3 regions of the Streptomyces sp. NPDC055632 genome follow, and region 2 is predicted to be linked to each of the others. Evidence: riboswitches for the same ligand, from Rfam matches in the RefSeq annotation. Region 2 holds a riboswitch; each other region holds the start of a gene.

Region 1 (5,497 bases), on a different contig from region 2:
GGTCCGTCATGCCGCAGGCGTGGATCATCCGGACCGCCACCTGGGCGACGTCGGCGGGCAGGCCCGTGAGGTCCGCCTCGGCGCGGATCGTGGCAAAGGAGCGGCGGTAGATCTCCGTGCCGTCCTTCTCGTAGTCGAACATCCTGTTCTCGCTCATCTCGTTGTGCGGGGCGCGGTACGGGCCGTGGTGACCGCGGGGGCCAGTTCGGTACGGGGGACGGGGGCGCCGTCGACCAGGTAGCCGCCGCCGGGGGCGGCGAGGACGTCGATCCAGTCGCCGTGCGGGTGTCCGCAGCGGCGCTCGCACCCGGAGTAGTGGACGGGCAGGCCGGGACGGCCGGGGACCGCGTCCGCCCGGACGTCCGCGAGGGACTTGGCGCAGCCGGGCCGCCCGGTGCAGGCGCTGACGCCGATCCAGGGGGAGTCGGGCCGGGTGATCAGTCCGGCCGCGTCGAGCGCGGGCGTCCGGTCGGGCCCGGCGCCGACGACGACGGCTCCGCGCCAGGGCGTGAGCCGCACCTCGTCGGCGGGCAGCAGGGCCCGCAGCTGGGCGGCGGTGAGGCGGCCGAGAGGGGCGAGCACGTGGAGGGAGGCGGGGCCGAGGGGGCCGGGGACGGGCGGCGGCCCCTGCGGCAGGACCGGCTCGGGCACCTCTTCCGCCGCTGTCCCGGCCGCCGCGAGTGCTTCCGGTACGCCGGCCCCGTGGCCCTCCGGCAGCTCCCGTACGCGCCAGGCGCCGGTGCCGGCCGCGCGGGCGGCGGAGAGGAAGGCGCGGGCGGCGGCGAGGGCGGCGCGGGGCGCGTCGTCGGCGGCGACGCGCACGGCCCGGCCGCCCAGGTGCAGGAGCGCGGTGCGGGGGTCCACTGCGACCAAGGTCACATCCCCGCCGAGGCCGGTGACGTCGCCGCGGCCGTCGTCCAGGACGAAGAGGAAACGGCCCGAGAGCGCGGCGGCCCAGGGCGCGGCGCAGAGCCGTTCGTCCAGCTCGCGGGCCCACAACTGCACGTCGGCGGCGCCGAGTCCGTCGAGGCCCGCGGCCGGGGAGGCCACGATGTTGCGGACGCGCTCGTGGGTGGGCGAGGGCAGCAGGCCCGCCTCCGCCAGGAGCGCCGCGAGCTCCGCCCCGCAGCCGTCCGCCAAGCCGCGCAGCTCGGCGTTCCCGCGCGAGGTGACGCTGATCCGCCCGTCCCCCAGGGCCTCGGCGGCGTCCGCCAGGACCTCCACCTGACGCGCCGTCAACCTTCCTGCGGGCAGCCGCAGTCGGGCCAGGTGTCCGTCGTCGGCGGAGTGCAGCCGCAGCGCCCCGGGGCAGGCGTCGCCGCGCTCCCGCACACGGGGTGCGCCGGGGGCGGGCGTCGGGGGCGGGACGGGCGGCATGGCGGCGAGCATACCCACGGGAAACCGGCGGTCGACGGGGTGTGACCAGCCTGACTCGGGGCGCCCGGGCGGGGGCGCGAGGACCGGCTTCCCACGAGTGGGGAGGTGGGGGCGGGGGGCCGGCTTTCCGGGAGTCGGCGGGGGCGCGAGGGCCGGCTTTCCGCGCGTCGGACAGGCGCGGGCCGGCCCGGCACGCTCCGGCCCGGTCCCGGCCCGGTGCCGGTGTGATCCGCCCGACCCTCCCGCTCCCTCCGGCGTCCGGAGCTCACGATCTAGGATGCAAGCGGCATGGGGTCCCAGGACCCCGGGGAGGAAGCCCGGTGAGATTCCGGCGCGGTCCCGCCACTGTGAGCCGGCCCGGTGTTCTCGGGCCGGTGAGTCAGGAACTCCTGCCGTCCACACGACCACCCGGGGCGCGGACAACCCCGAGGAAGGCCTGCGCTCGCCATGCTTCTGCTGCTGTCGCACTCCGACACCGACCTGCTCAGCGCCCGCGCGGCCGGCGGACCGGTGGAGTATCGGTTCGCCAACCCCGCCCGGCTCCCGCTCGCCGATCTCGACGGGCTCCTCGACGGCGCCGAACTCGTCGTCGTCCGGCTCCTCGGCGGGCTCCGTTCCTGGCAGGACGGGCTCGACGCGATCCGCGCCGCCGGGAAGCCGGTCGTCGTGCTCAGCGGTGAGCAGGCGCCCGACGCGCAGCTCATGGAGGCGTCCACCGTGCCCGTCGGCGTCGCCACCGAGGCGCACGCCTACCTGGCGCACGGCGGCCCCGCCAACCTGGAGCAGCTCGCCCGCTTCCTCTCCGACACCGTCCTGCTCACCGGCCACGGTTTCGAGGCCCCGGCCGCCGCCCCGACCTGGGGCCCGCTGGAGCGCACCCCGAAGGCCACCGAGGGCCCGACGATCGCCGTGCTCTACTACCGCGCCCACCACATGAGCGGCAACACCGCCTTCGTCGGCGCCCTGTGCGAGGCGATCGAGGACGCCGGCGCGCGGGCCCTCCCGCTGTACGTGGCCTCCCTGCGCGCCCCCGAGACGGAGCTGCTCGACACCCTCCGCACCGCCGACGCGATCGTCACCACCGTCCTCGCGGCGGGCGGCACCAAGCCCGCCGAGGCGCAGGCCGGCGGCGACGAGGAGGCCTGGGACGCGGGGGCGCTCGCCTCGCTCGACGTGCCGATCCTCCAGGCCCTCTGCCTGACCGGCTCGCGGTCCGCGTGGGAGGAGAACGACGAGGGCCTCTCCCCGCTGGACGCCGCCAGCCAGGTCGCCGTCCCCGAGTTCGACGGGCGCCTGATCACCGTCCCGTTCTCCTTCAAGGAGATCGATGAGGACGGCCTGCCCGCGTACGTGGCGGACACCGAGCGCGCGGCCCGCGTCGCCGGGATCGCCGTGCGGCACGCCCGCCTCCGGCACATCCCGAATGCCGAGAAGAGGCTCGCGCTCGTCCTCTCCGCGTACCCCACCAAGCACTCCCGCATCGGCAACGCCGTCGGTCTCGACACCCCGGCCTCCGCCGTCTCCCTCCTTCGCCGGCTGATCGAGGAGGGCTACGACTTCGGGCCCGCCGAGGACCTCCCCGGCCTGGTCTCGGGCGACGGCGACGAGCTGATCTACGCCCTCATCGAGGCCGGCGGCCACGACCAGGACTGGCTGACCGAGGAGCAGTTGGCCAAGAACCCGGTCCGGATCCCGGCCGCCGACTACAAGCGCTGGTACGCGACCCTCCCCGAGGAGCTGCGCACCCACGTCGAGGAGCACTGGGGCCCGGCGCCCGGCGAGATGTTCCTCGACCGGTCGCGGAACCCGGAGGGCGACATCGTGCTCGCCGCCCTGCGGCGCGGGAACCTCCTCGTCCTCATCCAGCCGCCGCGCGGCTTCGGCGAGAACCCGATCGCGATCTACCACGACCCCGACCTCCCGCCGTCCCACCACTACCTGGCCGCCTACCGCTGGATCGCGGCCCGCGCCGAGGACGGCGGCTTCGGCGCCGACGCCATGGTCCACCTGGGCAAGCACGGCAACCTGGAGTGGCTGCCCGGCAAGAACGCCGGCCTGTCCGCCGCCTGCGGCCCGGACGCGGCCCTCGGCGACCTGCCGCTGGTCTACCCGTTCCTGGTCAACGACCCGGGCGAGGGCACCCAGGCCAAGCGGCGCGTGCACGCCACCCTGGTCGACCACCTGGTGCCGCCGATGGCCCGCGCCGACTCGTACGGCGACATCGCGCGCCTGGAGCAGCTCCTCGACGAGTACGCGCAGATCTCCTCCATGGACCCGGCGAAGCTGCCCGCGATCCGCGCCCAGATCTGGACCCTGATCCAGGCCGCCAAGCTCGACCACGACCTCGGTCTGGAGGAGCGCCCGGAGGACGACGGCTTCGACGACTTCCTGCTCCACGTCGACGGCTGGCTGTGCGAGGTCAAGGACGCCCAGATCCGCGACGGCCTGCACGTCCTCGGCGGCGCCCCGGCCGGCGAGGCCCGGGTCAACCTGGTCCTCTCCATCCTGCGCGCCCGCCAGATCTGGGGCGGCACGCAGGCGCTGCCCGGTCTGCGCGAGGCCCTGGGCCTGGACGAGTCGGCCGCGACCCGCACCACCGCCGACGAGGCGGAGGCGAAGGCGCGCGAGCTCGTCGAGGCGATGGAGGCGGCGGACTGGGCGGTGGACGCGGTCGAGTCGGTCGCGGCCGACCACGGCCCCGACGTCCGGGCCGTGCTGCGGTTCGCCGCCGAACAGGTCGTGCCGCGTCTGGCCGCCACCACCGACGAGCTGGCGCACGCCGTGCACGCGCTCAACGGCGGCTTCGTGCCGGCCGGTCCGTCCGGCTCCCCGCTGCGCGGTCTGGTCAACGTCCTGCCGACCGGCCGCAACTTCTACTCCGTCGACCCGAAGGCCGTCCCCTCCCGCCTCGCCTGGGAGACCGGCCAGGCGCTCGCGGACTCCCTCCTGGAGCGCTACCGCACCGACAACGGCGAGTGGCCGACCTCCGTGGGCCTCTCCCTGTGGGGCACGAGCGCGATGCGCACCGCCGGCGACGACGTCGCCGAGGCCCTCGCCCTGCTCGGCGTCCGCCCTCTGTGGGACGAGGCCTCGCGCCGCGTGAACGGCCTGGAGCCGATCCCGCTCGCGGAGCTGGGCCGTCCGCGCATCGACGTCACCCTGCGCATCTCGGGCTTCTTCCGCGACGCGTTCCCGCACGTCATCGGCCTCCTGGACGACGCCGTACGCCTGGTGGCCGGGCTGGAGGACGAGTCCGCCTCGGACAACCACGTACGGGCGCACGCGCAGGCCGACCTGGCCGAGCACGGCGACGAGCGGCGCGCCACCACCCGCATCTTCGGCTCCCGGCCGGGAACGTACGGCGCGGGCATCCTCCAGCTGATCGACTCCCGCGACTGGCGCACGGACGCCGACCTCGCCGAGGTGTACACGGTGTGGGGCGGTTACGCGTACGGGCGCGGGCTCGAAGGGCGCCCGGCGCGGGCCGAGATGGAGACCGCGTACAAGCGGATCGCGGTGGCCGCGAAGAACACGGACACGCGCGAGCACGACATCGCGGACTCGGACGACTACTTCCAGTACCACGGCGGCATGGTGGCGACCGTGCGCGCGCTCAAGGGCACGGCCCCCGAGGCGTACATCGGCGACTCGACCCGTCCGGAGACCGTCCGCACCCGCACCCTGGTCGAGGAGACCTCCCGGGTCTTCCGGGCCCGCGTGGTCAACCCGCGCTGGATCGAGGCGATGCGCCGCCACGGCTACAAGGGCGCGTTCGAGCTGGCGGCGACCGTCGACTACCTCTTCGGGTACGACGCCACGACGGGCGTGGTCGCCGACTGGATGTACGACAAGCTGACGCAGGAGTACGTCCTCGACCCGGAGAACCAGGCCTTCCTGAAGGAGGCCAACCCCTGGGCCCTGCACGGCATCGCGGAGCGCCTCCTGGAGGCCGAGTCCCGTGGCATGTGGGAGAAGCCGGACCCGGAGACCCTGGCCGCGCTGCGGCAGGTGTTCCTGGAGACGGAGGGCGACCTCGAAGGGGACGCGGACGGCTCGGACGACTGACGCGCGACCCTTCCGCGCCGTCGCGTACGGCGTCACGGCCCGGCCGACCACTCGG
Region 2 (5,497 bases):
GCGCCCCAACGGCTGACTCGACGGCACCCCTCTCGCAGAACGGCCGCACCCCCCGACGGGTGCGGCCGTTTCGCGTTTCCGGGAATGTCGTATTCCCTCCGCACGGCACCGTCGGCGATCGAAGAGGGCCTCTTCCGACAAAACAGATCCGTTATGCGGACAGGGGTTCCATGGAACGGACGCGTCCCCTAGATTTCCCCAGCATTACCGAGGTGATCAGCGAGGGGACGAAATCTCGATGTCAGAAGCGGCACAAGGGAAACAACCGACCGTCACCCCCCTGCGGGTGGTGATCGCGCTCTGTCTCGTCGCCCCGTTCGTGGCGATGCTCTGGGTGGGCTCCTACGCGAAGGCAGAACCCCTCTTCGCGGGCATCCCCTTCTTCTACTGGTACCAGATGCTCTGGGTGCTGGTCTCCACCCTGCTCACCATGATCGCCTACAAGCTGTGGCAGCGGGACCAGCGGTCCCGCGAGGGGGGTGACGCGCGATGAAGGACGGCGTGAACGGCGTGGCGCTCGCCGTCTTCATCTTCTTCTTCCTGGCCGTCACGGTCATGGGCTTCCTGGCCTCGCGCTGGCGCAGGGCCGAGAACGAGCACAGCCTCGACGAGTGGGGCCTCGGCGGCCGGTCCTTCGGCACCTGGGTGACCTGGTTCCTGCTCGGCGGCGACCTCTACACCGCGTACACCTTCGTCGCCGTCCCGGCGGCCATCTACGCGGCGGGCGCGGCCGGCTTCTTCGCCGTGCCGTACACGATCCTGGTCTACCCGCTGATCTTCACCTTCCTGCCGCGCCTGTGGTCGGTCTCGCACAAGCACGGGTACGTGACCACCTCCGACTTCGTCCGGGGCCGCTTCGGCTCCAAGGGCCTGTCGCTGGCGGTGGCGGTCACCGGCATCCTCGCCACCATGCCGTACATCGCGCTCCAGCTCGTCGGCATCCAGGCCGTCCTGGACGTGATGGGCGTCGGCGGCGGCGAGAACACCCACTGGTTCATCAAGGACCTGCCGCTGCTCATCGCCTTCGGCGTCCTCGCGGCCTACACCTACTCCTCCGGCCTGCGCGCCCCCGCGCTCATCGCCTTCGTCAAGGACACCCTGATCTACATCGTCATCGCGGTGGCGATCATCTACATCCCGATCAAGCTGGGCGGCTTCGACGAGATCTTCGCCCAGGCGGGCGAGAAGTTCACCACCAACAAGGTCGGTGGACTCGTCCCCGGCGAGGCCGGCCAGTGGACGTACGCGACGCTCGCGCTCGGCTCCGCGCTCGCGCTCTTCATGTACCCGCACTCCATCACGGCGACGCTGTCGTCCCGGAGCCGCGAGGTCATCCGCCGCAACACCACGATCCTGCCGCTGTACTCGCTGATGCTGGGTCTGCTGGCACTGCTGGGCTTCATGGCGATCGCCGCAGGGATCAAGGTCGAGAACGGCCAGCTCGCCATTCCGCAGCTCTTCGAGACCATGTTCCCGGACTGGTTCGCGGGCGTCGCGTTCGCCGCGATCGGCATCGGCGCGCTCGTCCCGGCCGCGATCATGTCGATCGCCGCCGCCAACCTCTTCACCAGGAACATCTACAAGGACTTCATCAAGCCGGACGCGACCCCGGCCCAGGAGACCAAGGTCTCCAAGATCGTCTCGCTTCTGGTCAAGGTCGGCGCCCTCGTGTTCGTCCTCACCATGGACAAGACGGTCGCGATCAACTTCCAGCTCCTCGGCGGCATCTGGATCCTCCAGACCTTCCCCGCCCTGGTAGGAGGGCTCTTCACCCGCTGGTTCCACCGCTGGGCCCTGCTCGCAGGGTGGGCTGTCGGCATGCTGTACGGCACTATCGCCGCCTACAACGTGTCCACTCCGAAGCAGAAGCACTTCGGCGGCTCCTCCGCCGAGATCCCGGGCATCGGCGAGATCGGCTACATCGGCCTCACCGCCTTCGTCCTCAACGTCGTGGTCACCGTGGTCCTCACCTTCGTCCTCAAGGCCCTCAAGGCCCCCGAGGGCATCGACGAGACCTCCCCGTCGGACTACACCGCCGACGCCGGCGACCCCGGCGTGCAGACCGAGATGGAGAAGGCCACCGCGCCCACCCACTGACACCGGTCGCGCCGAAAGGGCCCGGGACCTCCGCCAGGAGGCCCCGGGCCCCGTCGCGTCCCCGGCGTGCACACTTCCCCCATGGACTTCACGATCAGGGCGGTACGGCCCGAGGAGTACGAGGTGCTCGGCGAACTGACCGGACGCACCTATCTGGACGACGGACTGCTGAAGTACGGGGCCGAGGACTCCTATCTGGCCGTGCTGCGGGACACGGAGCGGCGGGCCCGCGAGAGCGAGGTCCTCGTCGCGGAGGACACCGGGGACGCGGCGGGGCGGATCGTCGGCGGGGTGACCTTCGCCCGGGGCGGCACCCCGTGGGCCGACATCGCGGTGGCCGGCGAGGCCGAGTTCCGGATGCTCGCGGTCGCCCGGGAGGCCCGCGGCCGGGGCGTCGGCGAGGCGCTCGTACGGGCCTGTGTCGACCGGGCGCGGGCCCTTCCGGGGTGCGCCAGGATCGTGCTCTCCACGGACGCCGCGATGGTCTCCGCGCACCGGATCTACGAGCGGACGGGCTTCGTCCGCACCCCGCACCGGGACTGGGAGCCCATCCCCGATCACTCTCTGCGCACCTACTCCCTGGAGTTCTGACCCCAAGTCCCGTCCAGGGGGCGACACAACATGTGGGGGGTGCCACGAGCGGCGCCCCCCACATGTATGCTCGTCCTCGCTGTCGACGCAGGGGAATCCGGCGCGAATCCGGAACTGTCCCGCAACGGTGTACTTCGTGCGGTTTCGTCCGGAGTGAGTCCGAACACCTGCCGACAGCGCGCCCGGTCCTTCCGTTCCGGGTGCCACAGACGTCCGGGCCTCGCGGAGTGGGCCGGTGGACGCGGCGCGTCATGCCTGGACGCCCGCCCGTCCGCCTGCCCCCGCCGAGGCCCCGAGCCGAGCGAGGGAGAGCCCCCACGTGACCATCGCGCCCGCCGATCCGGCTTCGGCCGAGGCTTCCGCGGTCGAGAGCGACGGTCCCGGGACCGTACTGCTGCGGACCCTGACCGACCTCACCGCCGATCTCCCCGACACCGACCCCGGCAAGGTCGCCGCCGCCGCGCTCCGCGGCCGCAGCGCCGCCGCGGACGAGGCGGAGCTGCGCGAGCTGGCCACCGAGGCGGCCGCCGGCCTGATCGCCGAGGACCCGGCGTACTCCCGGCTCGCCGCCCGGCTCCTCACCATCACCATCGCGGACGAGGCGGCCTCCCAGGGCTCGGTCGACTTCTCCTCCTCGGTCGTCGTCGGGCACCGCGAGGGCCTGATCGCCGACCGCACCGCCGAGTTCGTCGCGCTGCACGCCGACCGCCTCGACGCCACGATCGACCGCGCCGGCGACGACCGCTTCGGCTACTTCGGCCTGCGCACCCTCTACTCGCGCTACCTGCTGCGCCACCCGATCACCCGCAAGGTGATCGAGACCCCGCAGCACTTCATGCTGCGCGTCGCCTGCGGTCTGGCCGAGGACGAGGGCGTCCGCGCGCTCGACGAAGTGGCCGCGCTGTACGGCCTGATGAGCCGGCTGGACTACCTGCCGTCCTCCCCCACGCTCTTCAACTCCGGCACCCGCCACCCGCAGATGTCCTCCTGCTACCTCCTGGACTCCCCGCAGGACGAGCTGGACTCCATCTACGACCGCTACCACCAGGTCGCGCGCCTCTCGAAGCACGCGGGCGGCATCGGCCTCTCGTACTCCCGCATCCGCGCCCGCGGTTCGCTGATCCGGGGCACCAACGGGCACTCCAACGGCATCGTGCCGTTCCTGAAGACCCTGGACGCCTCCGTCGCCGCCGTGAACCAGGGCGGCCGCCGCAAGGGCGCCGCCGCCGTCTACCTGGAGACCTGGCACGCGGACATCGAGGAGTTCCTGGAGCTCCGCGACAACACGGGCGAGGACCAGCGCCGCACGCACAACCTGAACCTGGCGCACTGGATCCCGGACGAGTTCATGCGCCGCGTGAACGCCGACGCCGAGTGGTCGCTGTTCTCCCCCTCGGACGTGCCCGAGCTCGTGGACCTGTGGGGCGAGGAGTTCGACGCCGCCTACCGCAAGGCCGAGGCGGCCGGCCTGGCCCGCAAGACGATGCCGGCCCGCGACCTGTACGGCCGGATGATGCGGACCCTGGCCCAGACCGGCAACGGCTGGATGACCTTCAAGGACGCCTCGAACCGGACGGCCAACCAGACCGCCGAGCCCGGCCACACCGTCCACTCCTCCAACCTCTGCACGGAGATCCTGGAGGTCACGGACGACGGCGAGACCGCGGTCTGCAACCTGGGCTCGGTCAACCTCGGCGCGTTCGTGGTCGGTTCGGACATCGACTGGGAGCGCCTGGACGCGACCGTCCGCACGGCCGTCACCTTCCTCGACCGGGTCGTCGACATCAACTTCTACCCGACCGAGCAGGCGGGCCGCTCCAACTCCCGCTGGCGTCCGGTCGGCCTGGGCGCCATGGGCCTCCAGGACGTCTTCTTCCAGCTGAAGCTGCCCTTCGACTCCCCCGAGGCGCGGGCGCTCTCCACCCGGATCGCCGAGCGGATCATGCTCGCCGCGTACGAGGCCTCCGCCGACCTGGCCGAGCGCAACGGCCCGCTCCCGGCCTGGGAGAAGACCCGCGCCGCCCGCGGCGTGCTGCACCCCGACCACTACGACGTGGAGCTGAACTGGCCGGAGCGCTGGACCGCGCTGCGCGAGCGGATCGCCGCCGTCGGCATGCGCAACAGCCTCCTCCTCGCCATCGCGCCGACCGCGACGATCGCCTCGATCGCCGGCGTGTACGAGTGCATCGAGCCGCAGGTCTCCAACCTGTTCAAGCGCGAGACGCTGTCGGGCGAGTTCCTCCAGGTCAACTCGTACCTGGTCGACGAGCTGAAGAGGCTCGGCGTCTGGGACGCGCAGACCCGTGAGGCGCTGCGCGACTCCAACGGCTCGGTGCAGGGCTTCACCTGGGTGCCGGCCGAGGTGCGCGAGCTGTACCGCACGGCCTGGGAGATCCCGCAGCGCGGCCTGATCGACATGGCCGCCGCCCGCACCCCGTTCCTGGACCAGTCGCAGTCGCTGAACCTGTTCCTGGAGACGCCCACCATCGGCAAGCTGTCGTCGATGTACGCGTACGCCTGGAAGCAGGGCCTCAAGACGACGTACTACCTGCGCTCCCGCCCGGCCACCCGGATCGCCCGCGCCGCCCAGGCGTCGACGGCCGCCGCCGCGCCCATTCCCGTCCAGCAGGCCGCCGACCCCGACGCGGTCGCCTGCTCCCTGGAAAACCCCGAGTCCTGCGAGGCCTGCCAGTAATGAGCTCCACCGAGAAGAACCTGCTCGACCCGGGCTTCGAACTCACCCTCCGTCCCATGCGCTACCCGGACTTCTACGAGCGCTACCGGGACGCGATCAAGAACACCTGGACCG
Region 3 (5,497 bases), on a different contig from region 2:
TGCCGAAGGTCGTCACCGCTTCCGCGCCCGGCGAAGCGGACGAGAGGGCGGCCTGATACCCCGCGCGTCCGGGCGGCGGCTCAGAGAGCGACGTGCGGGTGGTCCGGAGTGAGGTGCCGGACGGCGGTCCGCTCCGCGTGCGGGGCGAGCAGGTCGCGCAGTTCGTCCGCGGCGGTGTCGAGGAGTCGGCCGTCGCGGTCGGCGCGGAGGGTCTCCAGGGCGAAGACGACGCGGGTGGAGTCCTCGGTGACGCGGGTGCGGTGGGCGTCGCGGTGGTTCCAGTGGCGGGTGAGGACGCCGGCGGCGTCCGCGTAGACGATCTCGCCGGGCCGGGGGGCCTCGACGGTGTCGGGCTCGCCGAGCGGGGTGAAGGCCTCGGTGCCGTGGGCGGGGCGGATGTCGACGTCGCCGGTGACGTGGTCGAGGTCGAAGGCGCCGGCGGGCAGGCCGTGGCGGACGGAGACGGTGTTGTAGGAGTCCACGGCCGGGTTGATCCGCGGCAGCACCCCCTTCTTGGCGAGACGGCGGCCGAGGGCGTCGACGCTGGGGCGGACGCGGCGGGGGTTGGTGCCGAAGGAGCGGTACGCGGCGTGCCAGGCCTCGATGCGGGGGTCGGTCTCGTCGGCGGGGAGCCAGGTGCGGTCGGCGAGCCGCCGTTCGAGCTCGGCCACGGCTCCGGCGGTGCGGGGCCAGGGCTCGCGGCCGCGCAGGCCGGTGGCGGTGACCAGGGCGATGCGGGTGCCGGGGAAGGCCTCGGCGACGGCGGGGGCGAGGCGGAAGGCGGTCATGGGATTTCCGTTCCGTGCGGGGGCGAAGGCGGTCTTCGTACGGGACGTCCCGGCCCTCAGGCCAGGGCGAGGAGGCCGACGGCGACGGCGGCCGTGCCGAGGCCGACGAGCTGGGCCCGGTGGATGCGCTCGGCGAGGACGCCGCGGGCGAGCAGGACCGTGCCTGCCGGGTAGAGGGCGGTGACCACGGCGACGACGGCGAGGTCACCGCCGCGGACGGCGAGCAGGAAGAGCAGGTTCGCCACGGAGTCCAGCGCTCCGGCGGCGGCCGAGACGGCGTACGCGGGCTTCTCGGGGCCCAGCCTGCGGTACATCAGCCCGGCGGCGACCAGGGTGACGGCCGAGGAGACCGCCCGGCCCACGATCAGCGGGGCCACTCCGCTGTCGGAGGGCGCTTGGTGGAGGAAGACCAGTTGGAGGGCGATGGCGGCGCCCGCGCCGAGGGCGAGCAGCAGGGCCGTACGGGAGGGGCGGACGGCTCCGGCGCCGTGCCCGGCGCTGACGAGCACCACCGCCGCCAGCGCGAGCGGCAGGCCGAGGAGACCGGCGGCGCCCAGGTGCTCGCCCTGGAGGAGCCCGACGCCGACGGGAAGCACGGCGGACACCAGGGCGGTCACGGGCGACAGGACGCTCATCGGGCCGATGGCCAGGGTCCGGTAGAGCAGGGCGAACGCGGCGGCCGAGGCGACGCCGGACGCGGCTCCCCAGGCGAGGGCGCCGGGGCTGAACGAGGTGCCGAGGAACGGCCACAGCAGCAGCTCGACCGCGAGGGAGGCGGGGGCGGCGACCATCACGGTGCGCAGGACGTGGGCCTTGCGGGCTCCCAGGCCGCCGAGGAAGTCGGCGCAGCCGTAGGCGAGGGAGCTGCCCAGGGCCAGCAGCAGAGCGATCACGGATGACATCCCTAGTTTTCTCAATGGAACGACCGAACCGTACAACAGACCGACCGACATGCGTCAACCGATCGACCGGGCGGTACATTCCAGTGATCCGCTCGCGAGAACCGGGCGGGGGTCGGGCGGAGAACGGGAAGGGTGATCGAATTGGCCGAGACAGAGGCGGCCCTGCGGACGCTCGCGCACAACGTCAGGACGGCCCGCGTCCGCGCGGGCCTGTCCCTCGACGAGCTCGGACGGCGCGCCAAGGTCAGCAAGGGTGCCCTGGTGGGCCTGGAGAAGGCCCAGGGCAACCCCAACTTCGCCACCCTGGTCCGGCTGGCCGACACCCTCGGGGTCTCGGTGTCCGCCCTGATGGAGGGCCCGACGGAGGGCCGGGTCCGCGTGGTGGACGCCGCCGGCGTCGCACCGCTGTGGACCGGCGAGGAGGGCGGCGAGGCCCGCCTCATGCTGACGACCTCGGGCCCGGCGCCGGTCGAGGTCTGGCGCTGGAGGCTGGAACCGGGCGAGGAGTACCCCAGCCACCCCCACCGGGCCGGGGTCGTCGAGACCGTCAGCGTCACCTCGGGCCGGATGACCCTGGTCGTCGACGGCGTCGAGCACTCCGTGGGCACCGGCCAGACAGCCGCCTTCGACGGCGATACCACCCACACCTACCGCGGCGCCGGCACCGACACCTGCCGCCTGATCATGACGGTCCACCTGCCCCCGGGCCCGGCTTCCACGTACTGAGGGAGCGACGGACCGACGGGCACCCGTCGGACGCTCCGGGGCCGCACGGGTCCCGAAGATGGGTGGTGGCACCCATGACGTGAGAGGCCCGGTGGGTCAAGCTGTCCTCGGTCGAGAGCGTCGTCGCAGGTCAGGTCGTTCGGAGGGTGGGACGGGGGCCGCGCGCGTCCGGTCCGTGGGGGCCGGGCGGTGCACCACGGCGTTCGCCCCCCGTTCCGTCCGTCCCTTCCGGAGAAGCCCCGATGCTCGTCCTCATCGCCCTCTCGGCCGTCGCCCTGTTCGGCTCCCTCGTCCTGTGCACCGTGACCGTCGCACGGATGCGGGAGCTTCCGGCGTGGCGGCGCTTCCTCCCCCTGAGCCTCTTCCTGATCGCGCTGGCCGCGAGCCTCCTGCGCGCCGTCGACGTCCGCGAGATCGCCGACGCGATCGCCTTCCCCCTCAACGCGGCGGCCGTTCTCCTGTCCGTGCGCGAGATCCGCGCCCGGCGGCTCCGGAACGCGGCCGGGGCTTCCTAGGGCCCGACCCGCCGGACGCGCCTCGGGGACGTACTCCCCCGGACGGCACGGCAGTTCGGGGTGGACTTACTAGGACGCCCAACTATATGTTCGTGGCACAAGGTCCGCGGTGCAGGGAAGCCGGTGTGAATCCGGCACGGTCCCGCCACTGTGACCGGGGAGCGTGCTGCCGTCCACACGTCACTGACGAGGTCCGTCGGGAAGACGGGCGGCACGCGGGGATCCGGGAGTCAGGATACCGGCCGCGGAGCGTTCCGTGTTGTCCACGAGGATGGAGCAGACACGCATGGCACCGGTCCGTACCCACGACCCTGGTGATCCGGCGGAGCGAGCGGCGACCCCCGCGTTCACATAGCTCTTCGGCGGCCCCGCGCCGCCCTGTCCCACGGCGTTCCCCCTCGGCGCACCCACCCGGTGCGACCGGCGGTCCGCCGTGCCGTCCCCGGATCCGACCTGACGAGAGCAGGCACCCATGGTCCGTGAACTCACCCATTTCATCGGCGGGAAGCACACCGCCGGCACGTCCGGCCTCTTCGGCGACGTGTACGACCCCAACACCGGCACCGTCCAGGCCCGCGTCCCGCTCGCGGGCCGCGCCGACACCGAGCACGCGATCGCGGACGCGGTCGCCGCCCAGCGGGAGTGGGGCGCCTGGAACCCGCAGCGGCGCGCCCGCGTCCTGCTGCGGTTCCTCCAGCTCGTCGAGGACGAGCGCGACGCGCTGGCGAGGCTGCTGTCGGCCGAGCACGGCAAGACCGTCGCGGACGCCCACGGCGATCTGCAACGCGGTCTCGAAGTAGTGGAGTTCGCCGCCGGCATCCCCCATCTCCTCAAGGGGGAGTTCACCGACAACGCCGGAACGGGCATCGACGTGCACTCCCTGCGCAGCCCGCTCGGCGTCGTCGCCGGCATCACCCCGTTCAACTTCCCCGCGATGATCCCGCTGTGGCAGGCCGCGCCCGCGCTTGCCTGCGGCAACGCCTTCCTCCTCAAGCCGTCCGAACGCGACCCCTCCGTACCGCTCCGGCTCGCGGAGCTGTTCCTGGAGGCGGGGCTCCCGGCCGGCGTCCTCAACGTCGTCAACGGCGGCGAGGAGGCCGTCACCACCCTCCTCGAAGACCCCCGCGTGCAGGCCCTCGGCTTCGTCGGCTCCACCCCGATCGCCGCGCACATCTACGCGACGGCCGCCGCCCACGGCAAGCGCGCCCAGTGCTTCGGCGGCGCCAAGAACCACATGATCGTGATGCCCGACGCGGATCTCGACCAGGCCGTCGACGCCCTGGTGGGGGCCGGTTACGGCTCGGCGGGCGAGCGCTGCATGGCGATCTCCGTCGCCGTGCCCGTCGGCGAGGAGACCGCCGACCGGCTGGTGGCCGCGCTGAAGGAGCGCGTCGCCGCCCTCCGGATCGGCCGCTCCGACGACCCGGAGGCCGACTTCGGGCCGCTGGTGAGCCGGGACGCCCTGGAACGGGTCACCCGCTACGTCGACATCGGCGTGGAGGAGGGCGCCGAACTCGTCGTCGACGGGCGCGGCTTCACCCTGCCCGGCCACGAGGACGGCTTCTTCGCAGGGGCCTCCCTCTTCGACCGGGTCACCCCGGAGATGCGGATCCACCGGGAGGAGATCTTCGGCCCGGTGCTGTGCGTCGTGCGCGCCGCCGACTTCGAGGAGGCACTGCGGCTGCCCAGCGAGCACGCGTACGGGAACGGCGTCGCCGTCTTCACCCGGGACGGCGACACCGCCCGCGAGTTCGCGCGCCGGGTCGACACCGGCATGGTCGGCGTCAACGTCCCGATCCCGGTCCCGGTGGCGTACCACACCTTCGGGGGCTGGAAGGCGTCCGGGTTCGGCGACCTGAACCAGCACGGGCCCGACTCGATCCGCTTCTACACCCGCACCAAGACCGTCACCTCGCGCTGGCCCTCCGGGGTCAAGGAGGGCGCGAGCTTCACCATGCCGACGATGGGGTGAACGGAGTGTCCACCAGCATGCTCACGAAGGACCAGCTCGCCCTGGCGGAGGTCACCCTCGACTTCGCGCAGGAGCAGCTCGGCCCGCACGCGGTCGCCTGGGACCGGGACAAGCACTTCCCGGTCGACGTCCTGCGCAGGGCCGCGGGGCTCGGCCTCGGCGGCGTCTACGTCCGCGAGGAGCACGGCGGTTCCGGTCTCGGCCGGGTCGACGGCGTCCTCGTCTTCGAGGCCCTGGCCACCGGCTGCCCCTCCATCGCCGGATACCTCTCCATCCACAACATGGTCGCCTGGATGATCGACCGGTACGGCGACGACGCCCAGCGCGGGCGCTGGCTCCCCGACCTGTGCTCGGCGCACCGGCTCGGCAGCTACTGCCTGACCGAGCCCGGGGCCGGGTCCGACGCCGCCGCCCTGCGCACCCGGGCCGAACGGGTCGGCGACGACTACGTCCTGACGGGGGTGAAGCAGTTCGTCTCCGGGGCGGGCGCCTCCGACGTGTACGTCGTCATGGCCCGTACGGGCGCCGAGGGCCCCGGCGGGATCACCGCCTTCGTCGTCGAGCGCGACGACCCGGGCGTCTCCTTCGGCGCGA

What was found. Region 2 has a riboswitch for cobalamin ahead of ACWGSR_RS27100 (ribonucleoside-diphosphate reductase subunit alpha). Riboswitches for the same ligand answer to the same signal wherever they lie in the genome.
Region 1: it holds a riboswitch for cobalamin, as region 2 does, so the genes downstream of both, cobN (cobaltochelatase subunit CobN) here and ACWGSR_RS27100 (ribonucleoside-diphosphate reductase subunit alpha) in region 2, are expected to answer to the same signal.
Region 3: it holds a riboswitch for cobalamin, as region 2 does, so the genes downstream of both, ACWGSR_RS00115 (CoA-acylating methylmalonate-semialdehyde dehydrogenase) here and ACWGSR_RS27100 (ribonucleoside-diphosphate reductase subunit alpha) in region 2, are expected to answer to the same signal.

What each region holds. Positions count from the first base shown of each region.
Region 1 is NZ_JBSHHY010000002.1:373,516-379,012, forward strand. It holds gene ACWGSR_RS04280 (precorrin-8X methylmutase) at 1-157, opposite strand, end outside; gene ACWGSR_RS04285 (cobalamin biosynthesis protein CobG) at 154-1,389, opposite strand; cobalamin riboswitch at 1,648-1,785, shown strand; gene cobN (cobaltochelatase subunit CobN) at 1,825-5,442, shown strand.
Region 2 is NZ_JBSHHY010000025.1:55,256-60,752, reverse strand. It holds gene ACWGSR_RS27120 (GntR family transcriptional regulator) at 1-16, shown strand, start outside; gene ACWGSR_RS27115 (DUF3311 domain-containing protein) at 239-493, shown strand; gene mctP (monocarboxylate uptake permease MctP) at 490-2,097, shown strand; gene ACWGSR_RS27105 (GNAT family N-acetyltransferase) at 2,179-2,688, shown strand; cobalamin riboswitch at 2,755-2,877, shown strand; gene ACWGSR_RS27100 (ribonucleoside-diphosphate reductase subunit alpha) at 3,008-5,383, shown strand; gene ACWGSR_RS27095 (ribonucleotide-diphosphate reductase subunit beta) at 5,383-5,497, shown strand, end outside.
Region 3 is NZ_JBSHHY010000001.1:19,391-24,887, forward strand. It holds gene ACWGSR_RS00090 (mechanosensitive ion channel family protein) at 1-56, shown strand, start outside; gene ACWGSR_RS00095 (B3/B4 domain-containing protein) at 81-788, opposite strand; gene ACWGSR_RS00100 (EamA family transporter) at 845-1,681, opposite strand; gene ACWGSR_RS00105 (helix-turn-helix domain-containing protein) at 1,832-2,416, shown strand; gene ACWGSR_RS00110 (hypothetical protein) at 2,659-2,931, shown strand; cobalamin riboswitch at 3,022-3,192, shown strand; gene ACWGSR_RS00115 (CoA-acylating methylmalonate-semialdehyde dehydrogenase) at 3,404-4,903, shown strand; gene ACWGSR_RS00120 (acyl-CoA dehydrogenase family protein) at 4,921-5,497, shown strand, end outside.